DNA from 2 places in the Streptomyces sp. NPDC057249 genome. Region 2 is predicted to be linked to the other one. Evidence: riboswitches for the same ligand, from Rfam matches in the RefSeq annotation. Region 2 holds a riboswitch; the other holds the start of a gene.
What was found. A riboswitch is a leader RNA that binds a small molecule or an ion and turns the genes downstream of it on or off. The one in region 2 is predicted to bind glycine.
Positions count from the first base shown of each region.

Region 1: another riboswitch for glycine. It lies ahead of gcvP (aminomethyl-transferring glycine dehydrogenase); the one in region 2 lies ahead of gcvT (glycine cleavage system aminomethyltransferase GcvT).

Region 1 covers NZ_JBHUXS010000019.1:124,557-130,082, reverse strand. The annotation lists gene ACFUJY_RS29040 (DNA polymerase IV) at 1-1,317, shown strand, start outside; gene ACFUJY_RS29035 (PRC-barrel domain-containing protein) at 1,242-1,610, opposite strand; glycine riboswitch at 1,727-1,824, shown strand; gene gcvP (aminomethyl-transferring glycine dehydrogenase) at 2,018-4,903, shown strand; gene ACFUJY_RS29025 (DUF5999 family protein) at 4,990-5,196, opposite strand; gene ACFUJY_RS29020 (hypothetical protein) at 5,521-5,526, opposite strand, start outside.
Region 2 covers NZ_JBHUXS010000010.1:256,812-262,337, forward strand. The annotation lists gene ACFUJY_RS20815 (enhanced serine sensitivity protein SseB C-terminal domain-containing protein) at 347-1,114, opposite strand; gene ACFUJY_RS20820 (enhanced serine sensitivity protein SseB) at 1,229-1,999, opposite strand; gene ACFUJY_RS20825 (AAA family ATPase) at 2,125-2,802, opposite strand; glycine riboswitch at 2,987-3,080, shown strand; gene gcvT (glycine cleavage system aminomethyltransferase GcvT) at 3,224-4,339, shown strand; gene gcvH (glycine cleavage system protein GcvH) at 4,441-4,818, shown strand; gene glyA (serine hydroxymethyltransferase) at 4,838-5,526, shown strand, end outside.

The DNA.
Region 1 (5,526 bases), on a different contig from region 2:
CGCTTCGGGGTGCACTCGGCGATGCCAATGGCGCAGGCCAGACGGCTCGCTCCGAACGCCGCCTATCTGGTCCCGCGCTTCACGCTGTACCGGTCGGTGAGCGACCAGGTCATGGAGCTGCTGGGGCGGCTCTCGCCGCTGGTGGAGCCGCTCAGCCTGGACGAGGCGTTCGTGGACCTCGAAGCGGGCGGTACGGCCGACGACACGGCGTCCGCGCTGGAGATCGGCCGGGAACTGCGCGAGGCCATCCAGGCGGTCACGGGACTGAGCGGTTCGGTCGGGCTCGCCGGTTCCAAGATGCTCGCCAAGATCGCCTCCGAGGAGGCCAAGCCCGACGGGATACGCCTGATCGAGCCCGGCACCGAGCGGGCGCACCTCGCCCCCATGCCGGTGCGCACCCTGCCCGGAGTCGGCCCCGCCACGGCGGACCATCTGCGCCGCGCCGGCATGACGACGGTCGACGACCTCGCCGAGGCGGGCGAGGCGGAGCTGGTCCGGCTCCTGGGCAAGGCGCACGGTGCCGCACTGCACCGGATGGCCTCCGGCTTCGACGACCGCCCCGTGGTCGCGGAGCGCGACGCGAAATCCGTCTCCGTCGAGGACACCTTCGACATGGACCTGCACGACCGCATCCGGGTACGCACCGAGGTGGAGCGGCTGGCCGACCGGTGCGTCCAGCGGCTGCGGGGCGCGGGGCGCTCGGGGCGCACGGTGGTGCTCAAGGTGCGCCGCTACGACTTCTCCACGCTGACCCGCTCCGAGACGCTGCGCGGGCCCACGGACGACCCCGCGGTCGTCCGGGAGGCCGCCGCCCGCCTCCTGGAGTCCGTGGACACCACCGGCGGGGTGCGGCTGCTGGGCGTCGGCGTCACGGGGCTCGCCGACTACACCCAGGAGGACCTGTTCGCCCAGGCCGCCGGTGCGCGGGCGGCGGCGGCTCTTCCGGAGGACGACGGGGCGCCGCCGCCGGAGGACCCCGACGGCCGCGAGGGGACGGCGGACGACGGGCCCGGGCCGGAGGAGACCGCCGAGCAGCTCGCCGCGCGCCGCTGGCCGGCCGGACACGACGTGCGGCACGACGTCCACGGACACGGCTGGGTGCAGGGGAGCGGGGTCGGCCGGGTGACCGTGCGCTTCGAGGAACCGGGCGCGGCGGCACCCGGCCGGGTGCGTACGTTCCGCGTGGACGATCCCGCGCTGCGGGCCGCCGACCCGCTGCCGCTCGTCCCGGACCCGCCGGACTACTCCTCCTGGCCCGCCAGGCGGCCGAAGTCGCGGTCCGGGGCCGGTGCGCCGGGGGCCGCGTCCAGTCCGTAGTGACGGTAGAGCTGGAGCTCCTGCTCGGGCGAGAGGTGGCGGCCCACGCCGAAGTCGGGGGCGTCCTTGATCAGCGCCCGGTCGAAGGGGACGCGCAGGGTGTCGTCCACGAATTCGCTGGGCTCCAGCGGGACGAAGGCGTCACGGCTGAAGAGCCCGGTGCGCACGGCCGCCCATTCGGGGACGCCGGTCGCGTCGTCGAGGTACACCTCGTCCACGGTCCCGATCTTGGTGCCCTTGCGGTCGAAGGCCTTGCGGCCGATCAGGCTGCGCGGGTCGATGTCGGTCTGCACGGTCCCTCCCACACGGGTTGCGGCTGGTCCACAGGGACTACGGAAATGCAGTTCCGTGGTCTTGGCCACTCGAGAATTCCCGTCGTGTACCCCGCTGGTAGGCTGGTCATGGCTGCTGACCCCGTGCGGGAGAGTCGTCCGGAGCCGATCCGGAGGACGCCGAAGGAGCAAATCCTCCCCGGAAACTCTCAGGCCCCCGTACCGCACGGACGAGGTCACTCTGGAAAGCAGGGCGGGTTGCGCGCGGCCGATGGGCCGTACGGAGCCTCGCCCTCACCGACGGTGAAAGCCGGCGCCCGCGTGGCGCCGGTGAAGCTCTCAGGTTGAGATGACAGAGGGGGAGGCCGTCAGGGCACCCGGCGCCGCGGTGCCCCTCGCAGGTCGTGACAGACCAGGAGGCCTCCACCATGACCCCCCGTCGCACCCCGCTCTCGCAGCTGGAACAGGGCATCCCCTTCGAACAGCGCCACATCGGCCCGGACGCCGAGGCGCAGGCGAAGATGCTCGCCCAGGTCGGCTACGGCTCGCTGGACGAGCTGACCGCGGCCGCCGTGCCCGACGTGATCAAGAGCGCCGAGGCGCTGGCCCTCCCGGAGGCCCGGACCGAGGCCGAGGTGCTGGCCGAACTCCGCCGGCTCGCCGACCGCAACCAGGTCCTCGCCCCGATGATCGGGCTCGGCTACTACGGCACGTTCACCCCGCCGGTGATCCTGCGCAACGTCATGGAGAACCCCGCCTGGTACACGGCCTACACGCCGTACCAGCCCGAGATCTCCCAGGGCCGCCTCGAAGCCCTCCTGAACTTCCAGACGATGGTCGCCGAGCTGACCGGCCTGCCCACCTCCGGCGCCTCGCTGCTCGACGAGGGCACCGCCGCCGCGGAGGCCATGGCGCTCGCCCGGCGCGTCGGCAAGGTCAAGAACGGCGTCTTCCTGGTCGACGCCGACACCCTGCCGCAGTCCGTCGCGGTCATCGAGACCCGCGCGGAGCCGACCGGTGTCGAGGTCGTCGTCGCCGACCTCACCGACGGCATCCCGGCCGAGGTCGCCGAGCGCGGCGTCTTCGGCGTGCTCCTCCAGTACCCCGGCGCCTCCGGGGCCGTCCGGGACCTCAAGCCCGTGATCGACCAGGCGCACGAGCTGGGCGCGATCGTCACCGTCGCCGCCGACCTGCTGGCCCTCACGCTGCTCACCTCGCCCGGCGAGCTGGGTGCCGACATCGCCGTCGGCACCACGCAGCGCTTCGGCGTCCCGATGGGCTTCGGCGGCCCGCACGCCGGCTACATGGCGGTCCGCGACAAGTTCGCCCGCAGCCTGCCCGGGCGCCTGGTCGGCGTCTCCGTGGACGCCGACGGGAACAAGGCGTACCGCCTGGCCCTCCAGACCCGCGAGCAGCACATCCGCCGCGAGAAGGCCACCAGCAACATCTGCACCGCCCAGGTGCTGCTCGCCGTCATGGCCGGCATGTACGCCGTCTACCACGGCCCCGAGGGCCTGCGCACGATCGCCCGGCGCACCCACCGCTACGCCGCGATCCTCGCCGAGGGCCTGCGCGCCGCCGGCGTCGACGTGGTGACCGGCTCCTACTTCGACACGCTCACCGTCCGCGTCCCGGGCAGGGCGGGCGAGGTCGTCGCCGACGCCCGCGAGCGCGGGGTGAACCTGCGCCTGGTCGACGCCGACACCGTCTCGCTGGCCTGCGACGAGACGACGACCCGCACCCAGGTCGCCGCCGTCTGGGCCGCCTTCGGTGCCGACGGGGACGTCGAGGCGCTGGACGCCGCGACCGAGGACGCGCTGCCCGGGACGCTGCTGCGCACCGACGCGATCCTCACCCACCCGGTCTTCCACCAGCACCGCTCCGAGACCGCGATGCTGCGCTACCTGCGCAAGCTCGCCGACCGCGACTACGCGCTGGACCGCGGCATGATCCCGCTCGGCTCCTGCACGATGAAGCTGAACGCGACCGCCGAGATGGAGTCGATCACCTGGCCCGAGTTCGGCGCGCTGCACCCGTTCGCGCCCGCCGAGCAGGCGCAGGGCTTCCTGACGCTCATCCGCGAGCTGGAGGAGCGGCTGGCCGAGGTCACCGGTTACGACGCGGTGTCCATCCAGCCGAACGCCGGCTCGCAGGGCGAGTTCGCCGGTCTGCTGGCCGTCCGCGCGTACCACCGTGCCAACGGCGACGAGAACCGGACCGTCTGCCTGATCCCGTCCTCCGCGCACGGCACCAACGCCGCGAGCGCCGTGATGGCCGGCATGAAGGTGGTCGTCGTCAAGACCGCCGACGACGGCGAGGTCGACATCGAGGACCTGCGCGCCAAGATCGCGCAGTACCGCGACGAGCTGGCCGTGCTCATGATCACCTACCCGTCGACGCACGGCGTCTTCGAGGAGCACGTCGCCGACATCTGCGCCGAGGTGCACGACGCCGGCGGTCAGGTCTACGTCGACGGCGCCAACCTCAACGCCCTGGTCGGCCTGGCCAAGCCCGGCCGGTTCGGCGGCGACGTCTCGCACCTCAACCTGCACAAGACCTTCTGCATCCCGCACGGCGGCGGCGGCCCGGGCGTCGGCCCGGTCGGCGTGCGCGCGCACCTGGCGCCGTACCTGCCCAACCACCCGCTCCAGCCCGCGGCGGGCCCGGAGACCGGCGTCGGACCGATCTCGGCGGCCCCCTGGGGCTCCGCCGGCATCCTCCCGATCTCGTGGGCGTACGTACGCCTGATGGGCGGCGAGGGCCTGAAGCGCGCGACGCAGGTGGCCGTACTGGCGGCCAATTACATCGCCAAGCGTCTCGAACCGCACTACCCGATCCTGTACAACGGCCCGGCGGGTCTGGTGGCGCACGAGTGCATCGTGGACCTTCGGCCGATCTCCAAGGCGACCGGCGTCAGCATCGACGACGTCGCCAAGCGGCTCATCGACTACGGCTTCCACTCGCCGACCATGTCGTTCCCGGTCGCCGGCACGCTGATGATCGAGCCGACCGAGAGCGAGGACCTCGCGGAGCTGGACCGCTTCTGCGACACGATGATCGCGATCCGCGCCGAGATCGAGAAGGTGGCGTCGGGGGAGTGGAGCGCGGACGACAACCCGCTCGCCAATGCCCCGCACACCGCCGCCGCGCTCGGCGGGGAGTGGGCGCACGCGTACAGCCGCGAGGTGGCGGTCTTCCCGGCCGGTGTCCCGGCCGCCGACAAGTACTGGCCGCCGGTGCGCCGGATCGACGGGGCGTTCGGCGACCGCAACCTCGTCTGCTCGTGCCCGCCCCTGGACGCGTACGACAACTGACCGGGTGATCGAAGCGGTGTGACGCGGACATGCGTCGGGGCCGGCGCGGAGAGTCTCCGGGCCGGCCCCTTTCCGTACCTCGCCGCTCAGGCGGCCCTGACCACCCGGCTCGCCGCCAGGGGCCTGTGCGGAGCGATGATCTTCCCGTCCGGAAGCAGCTCACCGGTGTCCTCGAAGAGCAGGACACCGTTGCACAGCAGGCTCCACCCCTGCTCCGGGTGGTGGGCCACCTGACGGGCGGCCTCCCGGTCGGCTGAGTCGGCTGTCGGGCAGGGTGGCTGATGCTGGCACATGGGTGGGTTCTTTCGCTGCGTCGAGTTGAGTGGCCTGCGGTGTGAAGAGGTGTTCATGACCGCCCCCGTGTCGATCGGTCGAATCCCAGTGTTGCCCCACGGGCGACAATCCGCAGGGATTTCGCCGCAGCGCTTCCACTCCTCCCATGACGCGTCACCCGCCCGGACGGTTCAACTCAACTGCACTGTCACTTCGGGTGGTTCGGGGTGGCCGGATGGGGCTAGTCCGGACGGGCGGGGTCTCGTACGCGCGTCCGCGTGCGGTGCCCCGCCGCCGGAAGGGGCGACGGGGCACCGCACGCGGAGGGGGGCGGCCGCCGGACGTCAGGC
Region 2 (5,526 bases):
GCTGGAGACCCCTCTCGGCCGGCGGTGGCCGGCCCGTGACCGCCGCGGTAGCGGCTCCTACATAGCCCGATTCGAGTGACGGCGCCCGTCGGCCCGGACCGGAAAGGGGGGCGACTACGGGCACAGAGCACCTGTTGCGAGGGAGTCTTCAGCCACTGCGCGCACACCCGCCAGACCTGACGGGGAATGTTTGCTCAAACGTGATGACGCCAAAATGCTTCCGGTATCCGAACAGCCGGACTCGGCAATCGGGCCTCTCGGTCGCAAAACAGCGATAACGAACACTTCGCGCACGAACCCCGAAGTGCCCGCAATGCCCCCGATTCGCCGGGGGCCTGACACCGGCTCAGTACGCGGGTGCCTGCGGGTACCCGTAACCGGGCGCGGCGTGCGCCTCGCGGTCGTAGAAGGGGCAGGAGTTGGCGCGCAGCCACATCGCGACCGGGTCGTACTCGTCGGACATCGCGACCGTGGAGACCGGCAGACCCTCGGGGACGGCGCCGATCGACTGGCGCATCATCCCGCGCACCGCGTCGACGGACGGCCGGCTCGTGTCGTACAGGTCGAGGCCGACGGCGAGGTAGGGGACGCCGAGCGCGGGCTGCACCCAGGCCCGGCGCAGCGAGCGGATCGCGGGGGTGTGGTGGGCGTTCTGCGTCAGCTGGGCGTAGAACTGCGGGATCTCGATGGCCGGTTCGCTGATCCTGAGCGGCCCGGCGGGCATCCGGTCGAGGCCGGTCGCGATGCGGCGCAGATCCAGCCAGGGGATGCCGACGCCGCCGCCCGGGGCGTGCGGATTGAGCCAGACGCCCCAGCGGTCGGGGTAGAGGGCGCGCGCGATGTCCAGTCCGGCCACCACCTCGTGGTCCCGGCTCCAGCCGCTGGCGGTGAGCTCCTGGGGGGAGGTGACGCACGGGGCGTAGCCGAGGCCGTCGACCTCCATGTTCCCGTACTGGGCGTCGGGGGCGCCGGGGCGGCCGTGCCAGAGGAGCATCCAGACCCGGCCGGCCGACAGGGCCTGGAGCAGCGCCTCGTACGCGTCGTAGCGCCCGGGCGCGACCTGTCGCAGCATGTGCTCGACCTGACCGGCCGCCGCGGTGCCTGACGCACTCACCCTGGGTCCCGCCCCTCGTAGATCCTCTGCTTCGGCCACCGGGCATCGGCCTTCAGCCATCAAACCAGCTTATGCGGCCGTGCTGTCACCGGCTTGACGCCACGGCCGTCCCCGTCACTCCGGGACGCGCGTGTAGAAGGGCCGCACCCGCTCGCGCATCCAGTCGGCGACCGGGTCCTGCGCCACGTCGAGGAGGACGAGGTTGACCGGCCACGGCACCGCGACGCGGCCCAGCGCCCGGCCGAGGGCGTCCATCGGGGCGCTCTGTCCGGCGCCGTCCCAGGTGGAGAACTCGACGCCGACGAAGAGCACGGGGTCGTCGCCCTCGATGCTGGCCAGGACCCGGCGGGCGGTGCGGACGACGCCGCTCTCCTGGAACTCGCCGGCCGCGGCGGCCAGGAAGTCGACGGGCTCCTCCTTCCAGTCCGGCTCGTACAGCCGGACGCGGCCCCCGGTGGCCGGGCCGTCGAGCGGGGTGCGGCCGGCCCGGCACAGCTCGGCGACGGCGGGCGGCGGCAGCGGCAGGCCGACGGCGCCGCCCGGGTTCACGGCGATGCCGAGCTGCGGGGGCAGGCCGCGGGCGAACTCGACGGCGGGGGCGACGGTGAAGGACATCCGGTCGCCGACGCAGGTGAGGAACTGGTGCTCGGAGCTGTAGACGGGGACGTACGCGGCGCCGTCGATCTCCATCGCGGGCAGGTCGAGGTCCCGGGCGTCGGGTCCGCCGCCGTTGGGCAGCGGCACCCAGACGTGGCTGCGGCCGAGCACCTCCAGCAGGCGGCCGCCCGCCTCCGGGGTGCCGAGCGAGGCGCCCAGCACCTCTTCGAGTTCATTGGCCGGCCAGCCGCCCTGCGGCAGGCTCCCGGCCTGTGCCGGAATGTCCACTGCTTCCCTCTCGCCCCGTTGCCGTGAAGCAAGAGGGTACGGCCTCGCGCGGCCTCCGTCGGCCCTGGGGGCTGTCCGGAAACCGCCGGTACCCGGCTCCTGTCCGTCTGTTGGACGGTCCGTTTTCAGCCGTCGGTCTGTGCGTCTGCGAATGTGATGCGCGTGAGCGCCCCGGCCGCCTCGCGGTCGAGCAGCACCGCCGAGGCGCAGCCGCGCGGCAGCAGCCCCGCCTCGGTGTTCCGCAGCAGCCGCCCGACGGCTTTGCGGTGCCGGGCGAAGGCGTACGCGGAGACGCCCCGGCCGCGCTCGCGCTGGCCCTCGCGCGCGGTCCTGGCGGAGACGTCGAGCAGGACCAGGTGCAGGCCGGCACCCCGGCGCCGGGCATGGCGGGCGAGCAGGGCGCGGACCCAGCTCTGCGTACCGCAGTCGTGGACGACGACGGAGGCGCCGGAGCGCAGCACCCGCCGCAGCCCCCGGTAGTGGGCGAGGCGGACCAGCGGGCGGTACAGGGCGTAGGGCAGTAAACGGGGCAGCCGGCGGGCCCAGCGGTCCCGGGTGTCCTGGGAGTCGACCGCGTACGCCGGGGCGGTGCGGGAGATCAGGGTGGACTTGCCGCTGCCGGGGAGTCCGGAGACCACCACCACGTCCCCGGCGGCGAAGCGCAGGGCGCGCGGGCCGGCCCGGCCGCGCAGGTCCCGGACGACGGGCGGATGGGTGCCCACCGCCTGCCGGGGTGGTGAGCCGGACTGGGCGGGCAGTGCCGTGCTGGTGGTTCCCGCGGTCGTCGCGTAGCGCAACGTCATCGCCTCCCCCTGGCCGTACGGCCGACGCGTGCAGGACCGATACCTACCCCGGAAGTGTAAAGAAAAGGTAATGCGGCACAACCGTCCGACCCGCCGGAAGACCGTGACGAGCGGCACCGCTCCCGGCGCACCACTCCCCCGGAATGCGTGCGATGATGACCCCGCCAACTGCATACAGGCCGCTTGAATCCGCGCGGGAGAGTCCCGGTCACCGTGCCGGGCGCCGAAGGAGCAAGATCCTCCCTTGAATCTCTCAGGCCCCGTACCGCGTGGATGAGGCATATCTGAAAAGCGAGCCGCCCGGCGGCTCCACCCAAGGTGCAAGCCGACCCCCCTGGGGCCTCTCGGCGAACCTCTCAGGTTCCGATGACAGATGGGGAGGGATCGTCCTCGCCGTCGTCATGCCCTGGGAGCCCGTTTCATGAGCAGCACCCCCCGCCTCACAGCCCTCGACACCCTGCACCGCTCGCTGGGCGCCACCATGACCGACTTCGCGGGCTGGGACATGCCGCTGCGTTACGCCAGCGAGCGCGACGAGCACAACGCCGTCCGCACGAAGGCCGGCCTCTTCGACCTGTCCCACATGGGCGAGATCACGGTCACCGGCCCGCAGGCGGTGGACCTGCTGAACTTCGCGCTGGTCGGCAACATCGGCACGGTCTCGACCGGCCGGGCCCGCTACACGATGATCTGCGCCGAGGACGGCGGCATCCTCGACGACCTGATCGTCTACCGCCTCCAGGACACGGAGTACATGGTCGTCGCCAACGCCGGCAACGCCCAGCTCGTCCTGGACACGCTCACCGAGCGCGCCGCCGGCTTCGACGCCGAGGTCCGCGACGACCGCGACGCGTACGCGCTGCTCGCCGTCCAGGGCCCCGAGTCCCCGGCGATCCTCGCGGCGGTGACCGACGCCGACCTGGACGGCCTGAAGTACTACGCCGGACTGCCCGGCACCGTCGCCGGGGTGCCCGCGCTGATCGCCCGTACCGGCTACACCGGCGAGGACGGCTTCGAGCTGTTCGTCGCGCCCGGCCACGCCGAGCAGCTGTGGCAGGCGCTCACCGAGGCGGGTGCCGCGCACGGCCTGATCCCGTGCGGCCTCTCCTGCCGTGACACGCTGCGCCTGGAGGCGGGCATGCCGCTGTACGGGCACGAGCTGACGACCTCGCTGACCCCGTTCGACGCCGGGCTCGGCCGGGTCGTGAAGTTCGAGAAGGACGGCGACTTCGTCGGCCGCAAGGCGCTGGAGGCCGCCGCGGAGCGCGCCGAGACCGCTCCGCCGCGCAAGCTCGTCGGCCTGGTCGCCGAGGGCCGCCGGGTGCCGCGCGCCGGGTTCCCGGTCGTCGCCGGCGGTCAGGTCATCGGCGAGGTCACCTCGGGTGCCCCCTCCCCCACCCTGGGCAAGCCGATCGCCATGGCGTACGTCGACGCGGCGCACGCCGAGCCGGGCACCGCCTCAGTCGCGGTGGAGATCCGAGGCAGCCACGAGCCGTACGAGGTCGTGGCGCTCCCCTTCTACAAGCGCAAGAAGTAGAACCGTAGGACCCGGCCGGTGCCGCGTACGTGACGCGGTCCCGTCTCACACCGTAAGACCACCGTTCATCCGCACTCCCCGCGTACAGGAGAATTCAGACCATGAGCAACCCCCAGCAGCTGCGGTACAGCAAGGAGCACGAGTGGCTGTCGCCCGCCGAGGACGGTGTGGCCACGGTCGGCATCACGGAGCACGCGGCCAACGCGCTCGGTGACGTCGTCTACGCGCAGCTTCCCGCGGTCGGTGACACGGTGACCGCGGGCGAGACCTGCGGCGAGCTGGAGTCGACCAAGTCGGTCAGCGACCTGTACTCGCCGGTGACCGGTGAGATCACGGAGTCCAACCAGGCCGTCGTGGACGACCCGTCGCTGGTCAACTCCGCTCCGTTCGAAGGCGGCTGGCTGTTCAAGGTACGTGTCGCGGAGGAGCCGAAGGACCTGCTCTCCGCCGACGAGTACACCGAGTTCTCCGGCAACTGAGACCCCAAGGGACCACCTGATGTCGCTTCTCAACTCCTCCCTCCACGAGCTGGACCCGGACGTCGCCGCCGCCGTCGACGCCGAGCTCCTGCGCCAGCAGTCCACGCTCGAAATGATCGCCTCGGAGAACTTCGCTCCGGTCGCGGTCATGGAGGCACAGGGCTCCGTCCTGACCAACAAGTACGCCGAGGGCTACCCCGGCCGCCGCTACTACGGCGGCTGTGAGCACGTCGACGTGGTCGAGCAGATCGCGATCGACCGGATCAAGGCGCTCTTCGGCGCCGAGGCCGCGAACGTCCAGCCGCACTCCGGTGCGCAGGCGAACGCCGCCGCGATGTTCGCGCTGCTGAAGCCGGGCGACACGATCATGGGCCTGAACCTGGCGCACGGCGGTCACCTGACCCACGGCATGAAGATCAACTTCTCCGGCAAGCTCTACAACGTGGTCCCGTACCACGTGGACGACACCGGGGTCGTGGACATGGCCGAGGTCGAGCGCCTGGCCAAGGAGGCGAAGCCGCAGCTGATCGTCGCCGGCTGGTCCGCCTACCCGCGCCAGCTGGACTTCGCCGCCTTCCGCCGCATCGCGGACGAGGTCGGCGCGTACCTGATGGTCGACATGGCGCACTTCGCCGGTCTGGTCGCCGCGGGCCTGCACCCCAACCCGGTGCCGCACGCCCACGTCGTCACCACCACCACGCACAAGAC